DNA from 3 places in the Streptomyces thioluteus genome. Region 1 is predicted to be linked to each of the others. Evidence: riboswitches for the same ligand, from Rfam matches in the RefSeq annotation. Region 1 holds a riboswitch; each other region holds the start of a gene.
The links. A riboswitch is a leader RNA that binds a small molecule or an ion and turns the genes downstream of it on or off. The one in region 1 is predicted to bind cobalamin.

Region 1 (3,264 bases):
GACGTCCTGGAGACCCATCAGGCCCAGACCGACCGGCCGCCAGCGGGAGTTGGAGGCGCCCGCCTGCTCGGTCGGGTAGAAGTTGATGTCCACGACGCGGTCGAGGAAGGTCACGGCGGTGCGGACGGTGCGGTCGAGCCGCTCCCAGTCCATCTCGCCGTCGGCGCCCAGGTGGGCCGCGAGGTTGACCGAACCCAGGTTGCAGACCGCGGTCTCGCCGTCGTTCGTGACCTCCAGGATCTCCGTGCAGAGGTTGGAGGAGTGGACGACCTGGCCGGGCTCGGCGGTCTGGTTGGCGGTGCGGTTGGCGGCGTCCTTGAACGTCATCCAGCCGTTGCCGGTCTGCGCGAGCGTCCGCATCATGCGGGCGTAGAGCACCCGGGCCGGGATGGTCTTGACGGCCTTGCCCGCGGCCTCGTATGCGCGGTACGCGGCGTCGAACTCGTCGCCGTAGAGGTCCACCAGGTCCGGGGTGTCCGCCGGGGAGAACAGCGACCACTCGGCGTCCGCCTCGACCCGGCGCATGAACTCGTCCGGGATCCAGTGCGCGATGTTGAGGTTGTGCGTGCGGCGCGCCTCCTCACCGGTGTTGTCGCGGAGCTCCAGGAACTCCTCGATGTCCGCGTGCCACGTCTCCAGGTAGACGCAGGCCGCGCCCTTGCGCCGGCCGCCCTGGTTGACGGCCGCGACCGAGGCGTCGAGGGTGCGCAGGAACGGCACGATGCCGTTGGAGTGCCCGTTGGTGCCGCGGATCAGCGAACCGCGGGAGCGGATGCGGGAGTACGACAGGCCGATGCCGCCCGCGTGCTTCGACAGCCGCGCCACCTGGTGGTAGCGGTCGTAGATCGAGTCCAGCTCGTCCAGCGGCGAGTCCAGCAGGTAGCAGGACGACATCTGGGGGTGCCGCGTACCGGAGTTGAAGAGCGTGGGGGAGGACGGGAGGTACGAGAGCGTGCTGGTGAGGCGGTAGAGCTCGGCGACGTCCTCCAGCGCCCGCTCCGAGTGGTCCTCGGCCAGGCCGCAGGCCACGCGCAGCAGGAAGTGCTGCGGGGTCTCGATCACGTTCCGGGTGATCGGGTGGCGGAGCAGGTAGCGGCTGTGCAGGGTGCGCAGGCCGAAGTAGCCGAAGCGGTCGTCGGCGCCGTCGGTCAGGGCGGCGTCCACCAGCGCGTCCAGCCGCCGGGCGTGGGTGCGCACGAAGGCGGCGGTGTCGTCGGCGATCAGGCCCTCGCGGTGCCCGGTCTCCACGGAGGCGGAGAAGGAGACCGCGCCCTGCCCGGCCGCCTCCTGGGCGATGGCGAGCGTGAGGAGGCGCGCGGCGAGCCGCGAGTACTCGGGCTCCTCGCCGATCAGCCCGGCCGCGGCCTCGGTGGCCAGCGAGCGCAGTTCGGCCTCGTCCGATCCGGCGTGCCGGCCGCGCAGCGCGGCGGCGGCGACCTTGCCGGGGTCGGTGGCGGGGAGGTCGGCGGTGAGTTCCGTCAGGGTGCGCAGCAGCGCGGTCCCGGGGCCGTCGGCGGATGCCGCCGCCTGCGCTGAGACCGGATCGACGGGCGCGATCGTCACGTGTTGCTCTCCCTCACTCGGCTGGAGGCCGCTCGGGAGCGCACGGGGCCGCGCACGGGCATGCGGGGCACCGTACGAGGCGTACGGGAGCATGCGCGCAGGCGTCCACCGGCCCAACCCTCGAGGCCCGGACGTGTTCGACACCGCACGCCGGTGGACCGGCGAGGGCGCACTGTCGTCAGGTCTTCGGACTGCTGTGTGGGCGCAATGTGCCCACACGTACACCGTTGCGGGACAGTTCCGGATTTCCACCGGATTCCCCTGCGGCGACAGCGAGGACGAGCATACATCTAGTGGCGACGGTGGCGTGTACCCCCACATGTTGTGTCGGCGCGTCATGAGGTGGTCGCGGAATGTGCTAACGGGTGCGCCGCCGGGGGCGGTTTCCCGGGCCGCGTTCGCGTCCGTGACGGGCCGGCGCGAGGCAGGGCGGGGGAACGGGGGCGTCGTTTCGCGAATGCGTAGCCGCGGGGCGCGTGGCGGTGGCGCGTCCTCGGCCGGGCGCGGGCCGCGGCCGGCCGGCACTGACTTTTGTCATCTCCGGCCGGTGACGGGCGGATCTGCCGCCGGGGGGCGGGGGCCGGAATGATCGTGGGTGTCGGACGGGACGGCGACACCACGACAGGGGCGGACATCATGAGCGGGACCATCACCGAGCAGCAGACCGGGATCGAGGCCGGGGCCGGGCAGGGCGTGCCCGACCCGGAGCTGAAGCCGCTTCCGGTGTGGTTCTTCGCCTTCGAGGGGGCCATGGGGGCCGCCTTCGACCTCTACAAGGCGTGGGACGGGGCCTGGATGGTCCTCGCCGGGCTGGGGGCGGTGAACGTCGCGGTGGGGCTGACGGTCCTGCGGCGGCGCAGGAAGCTGCTCAAGGCCCTGCTGAAGAACTCCCGCACCCGGAAGATCCTCTTCGGGCTCATCGGGCTGCGGGTCGCGCTGCACGTCGTGCTCGGGGCCGTGGGTGCCACCGTCGAGTCGGCGGCCGGTCATCTGGCCCTGGGGCTGGTGATGTCCGCGCTGACGGTGGGGCTGCTCTGGTTCGACCAGCGGGTCTCTTTCCGGGCGCTCGGTCTGACGCCGTCCGGTACGGCCGCCTGAGGGGGGCGGAGGGGAACGGTGGGGCCCGTGGTGCGCTCGCGCACCACGGGCCCCACCGTTTCCAGGTGACCGTTTCTCAGTGACCGCCCGGTGCCCCCGCCGTGGCCGGCGGCAGCTCCACCGCCACGTCCGGGTCGCCCGCGTCCGCCGTGTAGTCCGCGGGCTTCGTCTCGTCCACCCCGTCCGGGGCCTTCACGGCCTTGAGGACCAGCGTCAGCACGACCGCGACGGCGACGTTCAGGGCGAAGGCCGTCAGGCCGATGTAGCCCTTCTCCCCGATGAACGGGATGAGGTTGGTGTTGCCGAAGTGGTCCTGCGTGGCGCTCGGCGTCTCGTACGCCCGCCACGTCCCGTACGCCATGCCCACGGCCCAGCCGGCCAGCAGGGCCCAGCGGTGGAACCAGCGGGTGAACAGGCCGCCCACCAGGGCGGGGACGGTCTGGAGGATCCAGATGCCGCCCAGCAGCTGGAAGTTGATGGCCACGGTCTTGTCCATGGTGAGGACGAAGACCAGCGCGCCCACCTTCACCAGGAGGGACGCCAGTTTGGACACCTTCGCCTCGTGCTCGGGCGTCGCGTCCTTGCGCAGGAAGTCCTTGTAGA
Region 2 (3,264 bases), on a different contig from region 1:
ACCGGCCGGTCAAGGGCATGCTCACCGGCCCGGTCACCATGCTCGCCTGGTCCTTCGTCCGCGACGACCAGCCCCTCGGCGACACCGCCCGCCAGGTCGCCCTCGCCCTGCGGGACGAGGTGAACGATCTGGAGGCGTCGGGGACTTCGGTGATCCAGGTGGACGAGCCCGCACTGCGCGAGACCCTGCCCCTGCGGGCCGCCGACCGGCCCGCCTACCTGGCGTGGGCCACCGAGGCCTTCCGGCTCAGCACGAGCGGCGTGCGCCCGGACACCCAGATCCACACCCACATGTGCTACGCCGAGTTCGGCGACATCGTCCAGGCCATCGACGACCTCGACGCCGACGTCATCAGCCTGGAGGCCGCCCGCTCCCACATGCAGGTCGCCCGCGAACTGGCCGCTCACGGCTACCCGCGAGAGGCCGGACCCGGCGTGTACGACATCCACTCCCCGCGCGTGCCCAGTACCGAGGAAGCCGCCGCGCTGCTCCGTACCGGCCTCGAGGCCATCCCCGCGGAACGGCTGTGGGTCAACCCCGACTGCGGCCTGAAGACCCGCGGTTGGCCCGAGACCCGCGCCTCCCTGGAGAGCCTGGTCGCCGCCGCCCGTACCGTCCGCGAGGAGCTCTCCGCGTCCTGACGCGTGCGCCCATCGGCCGGGGAAGGGGCATCCACGCCCCTTCCCCGGCCCGTCGACGACAGGGGAGGGAACCCGGCGTGAAGCGGCAGCCCCGGCACATCGAGGTCGACGGCGAACCCATGGTCGCGCTGAGCGTGCGCGACTTCGAGAACCTCGCTGCCATGCGCCGGCAGGTCGGCAGCCAGGGTGCGCGTCTGCGCGCGTTCCGGACGGAGCTCATCGCCCTGTCCGAGTTCCTGGAAGCCCTCGACTCGGCCCTGCACGACCGGGCGGGACACACCGGCGGACCGGCATGCGCACAGCCGTCGGCGGCGGTCGCGCGCCTCGTCCCCGACCTCCGCCGACACGTGCGCAACGCACGCCGGATCACGGGCGCCAAGCGGGACGACGCTCCCCGCGAAACCCCGCAGAACTTCCAGAGTTAGGTCTACCTTACTTCGCCCCGAGACACAACATCTGGGTCGGTGTCATCCGGTGCGACTCAAGATGTAGTGTTGCCGGTGCTGGTGGTTCGCCGGGCACTTCTGTGCCGGGCGAGGCAAGAGGGAACCCGGTGGGAATCCGGGACTGCCCCGCAGCGGTGAGTGGGAACGACCGCCGTCATACGCACTGGACCCGACGAACGGGGCCCGGGAAGCGACGGCCAGTAGGCGTCTCGTAAGGCGTGCCCGCGAGTCCGAAGACCTGCCACCTGTGCGTGCGCCGACGAGCGGCGTACGCGCTCCGAGGCCCCGAGGGAGGGCCGCGCGGCAGTCGCACGGACCGGGGTCACGCACGTCCCCGGCGTCCGTCGTACGCGCCTCGACGCTCCTCCCCTCCCGGTCCTCGGACGGACGACGTGGGAGCGAGCGAGAGGAGACGGCGGCCGATGAGCGGTCTCGTGTATTTCTCCAGCGTCTCGGAGAACACCAAGCGCTTCGTGGAGCGGCTGGGCCTGCCCGCCACGCGCATTCCCCTGCATCCGCACCGCGAGGGCATGCCGACGGTCACCGGACCGTATGTGCTGATCGTGCCGACCTACGGCGGCGGCGAGCGCGCGGGCGCGGTCCCCAAGCAGGTGATCCGCTTCCTGAACATCGAGGCCAACCGGGCCCTGTTGCGGGGCGTGATCGTCTCCGGCAACACCAACTTCGGCGCGGACTACTGCCTTGCCGGGCGGGTGATCTCGGCGAAGTGCGGGGTCCCGGAGCTGTACCGATTCGAACTGCTGGGCACGGAACGCGACGTCCGTGCCGTGAGGGAAGGACTTCAGAGGTTTTGGACACGACACCCATCGGCGGCGAGGCCGGCGGCATGACCACCCTCACCACGGACGTCACGGCATCCGCCGCCCCGCGCGAATCGGTCGGTACCCGCAAGGACTACCACGCGCTCAACGCGATGCTGAACATGTACGACTGCCACGGCAGGATCCAGTTCGACAAGGACCGCGAGGCCGTCCGGCAGTACTTCCTCCAGCACGTGAACCCCAACACGGTGGTCTTCCCGACGCTCAAGGAGAAGATCGACTACCTGATCGGGAACGACTACTACGAGGAAGCACCGATCCGGGCCTACGCCTGGGAGTTCGTCGAGGGTCTGTACCGGGAGGCGTACGCCCACGAGCACCGGTTCCGCACCTTCCTGGGCGCGTTCAAGTACTACACGTCGTACACGCTGAAGACCTTCGACGGCTCCCGCTACCTGGAGCGCTACGAGGACCGGGTCGTCGCCACCGCCCTGTACCTGGGCGCCGGCGACGAGGCGCTGGCCTCCCGGCTGGTGGACGAGATGCTGACGGGCCGCTTCCAGCCCGCCACCCCCACCTTCCTCAACGCCGGGAAGGCGCAGCGCGGCGAGCTGGTCTCCTGCTTCCTGCTGCGCGTCGAGGACAATCTGGAGTCCATCGGACGGGGCGTCAACTCCGCGCTCCAGCTGTCCAAACGGGGCGGTGGCGTGGCCCTGCTGCTGACGAACCTGCGCGAACAGGGTGCTCCGATCAAGAAGATCGAGAACCAGTCGTCCGGCGTCGTCCCGGTGATGAAGCTGCTGGAGGACTCCTTCTCGTACGCCAACCAGCTGGGGGCCCGGCAGGGCGCGGGCGCGGTGTACCTGCACGCCCATCACCCGGACATCATGCGGTTCCTGGACACCAAGCGGGAGAACGCGGACGAGAAGATCCGCATCAAGACCCTCTCACTGGGCGTGGTCGTTCCGGACATCACCTTCGAACTCGCCAAGCGCAACGAGGACATGCACCTGTTCTCGCCGTACGACGTCGAGCGCGAGTACGGCAAGCCGCTCTCGGACCTGTCGGTCGGCGAGCACTACGACGACCTGGTCGCGAATCCGCGCATCCGTAGGACCACGCTCAGTGCCCGCGAGTTCTTCAAGACGATCGCGGAGCTGCAGTTCGAGTCGGGCTACCCGTACCTGCTGTTCGAGGACACGGTCAACCGGGCCAACCCCATCCCGGGGTGGATCAACATGTCCAATCTGTGCTCGGAGATCCTCCAGGTCAACACGCCGAGCACATACGACGCCTCGCTCGGCTACGAGATGGTCGGCAGGGACATCTCCTGCAACCTCGGGTCGCTGAACATCGCCGCCGCGATGGCCTCCCCGGACCTCGGCGCCACCGTCG
Region 3 (3,264 bases), on a different contig from region 1:
AAGACCTGCGCGCCGGCGATCCGCGCGCCCTCGATCAGGTCCTTCTCCTCGATGTCCCGCCGGGCCGCGCACTGGGTGCACACCGTGATCATCCCGCCGCCCGCCAGGATCCCGTCGATCAGCTCGGGCAGCGGCGCCGCGTGCGGCAGCTCGAACTCCGCCGCCCGCCCCGGCAGCGCGAACCAGGACGACTCACCGGTCAGCCAGAGAGACACCTCGACCCCGCTGGCCACGGCGACGGCCGCCACCGTGAACGCCTGCGAGCACCGCTCGGGCGCGTCCGCGCCCGCCGTCACCTTGATCACGAGCTTCTTCCGCATGGGGTCACTCTAGGGGGCGCTCCCCGCGGGCCGGGACGGACCTCACAGAGCCGGGGGCAGCCCCTCCGACTAGACTCGACCCGGTCCGTAAACACCCTCACTCCGACCGAGGAGCGCGCTCGTGCTTGAGGCTTTCTTCACCGCCCTGCTGGTCCTGGTCGCCGTCGGCGTTCTCGCGTTCGCCGGGCTGACCTGGAAGAAGCTGTACCAGGGCCAGCGCTGACCTCCTTGTTCACCCCTACAGATCGTCTGAGCTCATGATCGAGATTCCCTCCGACCTGCACCGGGACCTGGTCCCCCTCGTCTTCCTCCTCGGCAAGTGGGAGGGTGCGGGCGTCGCCGACTTCCCCGGTTCCGAGAAGTGCAACTTCGGCCAGGAAGTCACCTTCACCCACGACGGCCGGGACTTCCTGGAGTACACGTCGCACAGCTGGGTGCTCGACGCCGAGGGCAACAAGGTGCGCCCGCTGGAGACCGAGAGCGGCTACTGGCGGATCGACAAGAACCGCCAGGTCGAGGTCGTCATGATCCGCGACCAGGGCATCGTCGAGGTCTGGTACGGCGAGCTGGCCGACAAGAAGCCGCAGATCGACATCGTGACGGACGCGGTCGCGCGGACCGCCGCGTCCGGCCCGTACTCCGGCGGCAAGCGCCTCTACGGCTACGTCAAGGGCGACCTGATGTGGGTCGGCGAGAAGGCCACCCCCGAGGTGCCGCTCCGCCCCTACATGTCGGCGCAGCTGAAGAAGACCGCCGACGTCGCCGCCCTGGAGGAGTGGGCCCGGAACCTGCCGGACGACCTGCCCGACGGCGTCTCCTTCTTCCGCCAGGACGGCACCCCGTACAACCCCGAGCAGCCGTAACGACGGCCGCTCACAGCGCCCCGCGGGGGAAGTCCGGTGAGAGTCCGGCGCTGACCCGCAACGGTAAGCAAGGCATCCCCCTTGCGAGCCCGATCACCCGCGGCGGCGCCGGCTCCTGACAACTCGCCGTGGACTGCGAGGGGAGGCCCCCGCGCCCTCGCGGCGCGGGGCGCTCCTCGGTGCGTACGCCGTACCGCCCAGGCCATGGCCCGAGGCGAAGGCGAACCACCCCATGCCCCCCGGTGCCATACCCCCGTCCCGGCGGCTGCCGCTGCCACCCCTCGTGACCGGGCTGGGCATCGCCCTGCTGGTCTCCGTGTTCTGCTGCGTGGGGCTCGGCTCCTCGGGCATCGGCTGGGGCGACGTCCTGCGCTATCTGCGCGCGGGGCTGACCGGCGGGGAGATCGGGGCGGACGAGGTCTCCGCCTACACCATCGTCTGGGAACTCCGCTTCCCGCGCGCCCTGCTGGCCGCCGTGGTGGGCGCCGGGCTCTCCGCCGTCGGCGTGGCCACCCAGGCGCTGATCCGCAACGCGCTCGCCGACCCGTTCGTCCTCGGCATCTCCTCCGGGGCCGCCGTCGGCGCCAACACGGTGCTGCTCTTCGGCGCGCTCGGCTCGCTCGGCGTCTGGGCGCTGTCCAGCGCCGCGTTCCTCTCGGCGCTGGCCTCCATGGCCCTGGTGTACGCCGCCGCCCGCACCCGGCACGGGCTGACGCCGCTGCGGCTGGTGCTCACCGGTACGGCCATGTACTACGGCTTCTCCGCGATCACCGCGCTGATGGTCTTCAGCGCGGACCGGGGCGACGCGGCCCGCTCCGCGATGATGTGGCTGCTGGGCAGCCTGGGCGGGGCGAGCTGGCAGTCCGTCCCGCTGGCCGCCGCGGCCGTCCTCCTCGGCCTCGGCTACCTCTTCCGCACGGCCCGCGGTCTGAACGTCCTGGCCATGGGCGACGAGACGTCCTCCGCGCTGGGCGTGGACCCCGAGCGGCGGCGCCGGGTGCTGTTCGTCATGGTGGCGGCCGTCACCGGGGCCGTGGTCGCGGTCAGCGGCGCCATCGGGTTCGTCGGGCTGATGGTCCCGCACGCCGCCCGGATGCTGGTCGGCGCCGACCACCGCCGGGTGCTGGCCGTCGCGCCGCTGCTGGGCGCGGTGCTGCTGGTGTGGGTGGACGTCGTCTCACGGCTGCTGCTGGCCCCGATCGAGCTGCCCGTCGGGGTGATCACCTCGGTGATCGGGGTGCCCTGCTTCGTCCTGCTGATGCGCCGCCGCGGCTACGTCTTCGGGGGTGCCTGATGCGCGTCGACATCGAGGACCTGTCCGTCGAGATCGCCGGCGCCCGGCTGGTCCGGGACGTCGAACTGCGCGTCGGATCCGGCGAGTTCGTCGGCATCGTCGGGCCCAACGGCAGCGGCAAGTCCACCCTGCTCCGATGCGTCTACCGCGCGCTGCGGCCCACACACGGGCGGGTGCTGCTGGACGGCGACGACGCGCACGCCCTCGACGCCCGCGAGGGGGCCCGGCGGCTCGCGGCGCTGCCGCAGGAGTCGGGCAGCGAATTCGACTTCACCGTCGCCGAGATCGTCGCCATGGGCCGGCTGCCGCACCAGCGGTCGGCCCTGCGGACGAGCACCGAGGACCGGGAGGTCTGCGCGTCGGCCCTGGAGCGCGTCGGCGCCGGACACCTCGCCGAGCGCGGCTTCCTCACCCTCTCCGGCGGCGAGAAGCAGCGCGTGCTGATCGCCCGCGCCCTGGCCCAGCAGCCGAAGGTGCTGGTGCTGGACGAGCCGACCAACCACCTGGACATCAGCCAGCAGCTCGAAGTCCTCGCGCTGGTACGGGAGTCCGGGCTCACCGTGCTGGCCGCCCTGCACGACCTCAACCTGGCCGCGACCCACTGCGACGTCCTGCACGTCGTCGCCGGCGGCCGCCTCGTCGCGTCCGGCCCGCCCGGCGAGGTGCTCACCACCGGGCTGCTGGCCGACGTCTTCGGCGTACGGGCGCACCGGGTGCCCCACCCGGAGACCGGGGCGCCGCAGCTGCTCTTCGACCGCCTTCCCCGATGAGGACCTCCGTGATGACC

Region 2: linked by a shared signal. The riboswitch ahead of nrdI (class Ib ribonucleoside-diphosphate reductase assembly flavoprotein NrdI) and the one ahead of ABD794_RS07970 (ribonucleoside-diphosphate reductase subunit alpha) in region 1 are both predicted to bind cobalamin.
Region 3: linked by a shared signal. The riboswitch ahead of ABD794_RS10040 (FecCD family ABC transporter permease) and the one ahead of ABD794_RS07970 (ribonucleoside-diphosphate reductase subunit alpha) in region 1 are both predicted to bind cobalamin.

Annotation. Positions count from the first base shown of each region.
Region 1 is NZ_BAAAXZ010000062.1:13,132-16,395, reverse strand. Features, by position in the region: partial or broken gene ABD794_RS07970 (ribonucleoside-diphosphate reductase subunit alpha) at 1-1,563, opposite strand, end outside; cobalamin riboswitch at 1,724-1,849, opposite strand; gene ABD794_RS07965 (hypothetical protein) at 2,200-2,661, shown strand; partial or broken gene mctP (monocarboxylate uptake permease MctP) at 2,738-3,264, opposite strand, start outside.
Region 2 is NZ_BAAAXZ010000043.1:36,877-40,140, forward strand. Features, by position in the region: partial or broken gene metE (5-methyltetrahydropteroyltriglutamate--homocysteine S-methyltransferase) at 1-641, shown strand, start outside; gene ABD794_RS06025 (hypothetical protein) at 719-1,066, shown strand; cobalamin riboswitch at 1,132-1,347, shown strand; gene nrdI (class Ib ribonucleoside-diphosphate reductase assembly flavoprotein NrdI) at 1,510-1,938, shown strand; gene nrdE (class 1b ribonucleoside-diphosphate reductase subunit alpha) at 1,899-3,264, shown strand, end outside.
Region 3 is NZ_BAAAXZ010000078.1:20,187-23,450, forward strand. Features, by position in the region: gene ABD794_RS10030 (DsrE family protein) at 1-320, opposite strand, end outside; gene ABD794_RS10035 (heme-binding beta-barrel domain-containing protein) at 578-1,183, shown strand; cobalamin riboswitch at 1,161-1,302, shown strand; gene ABD794_RS10040 (FecCD family ABC transporter permease) at 1,416-2,477, shown strand; gene ABD794_RS10045 (ABC transporter ATP-binding protein) at 2,477-3,247, shown strand; partial or broken gene ABD794_RS10050 (ABC transporter substrate-binding protein) at 3,259-3,264, shown strand, end outside.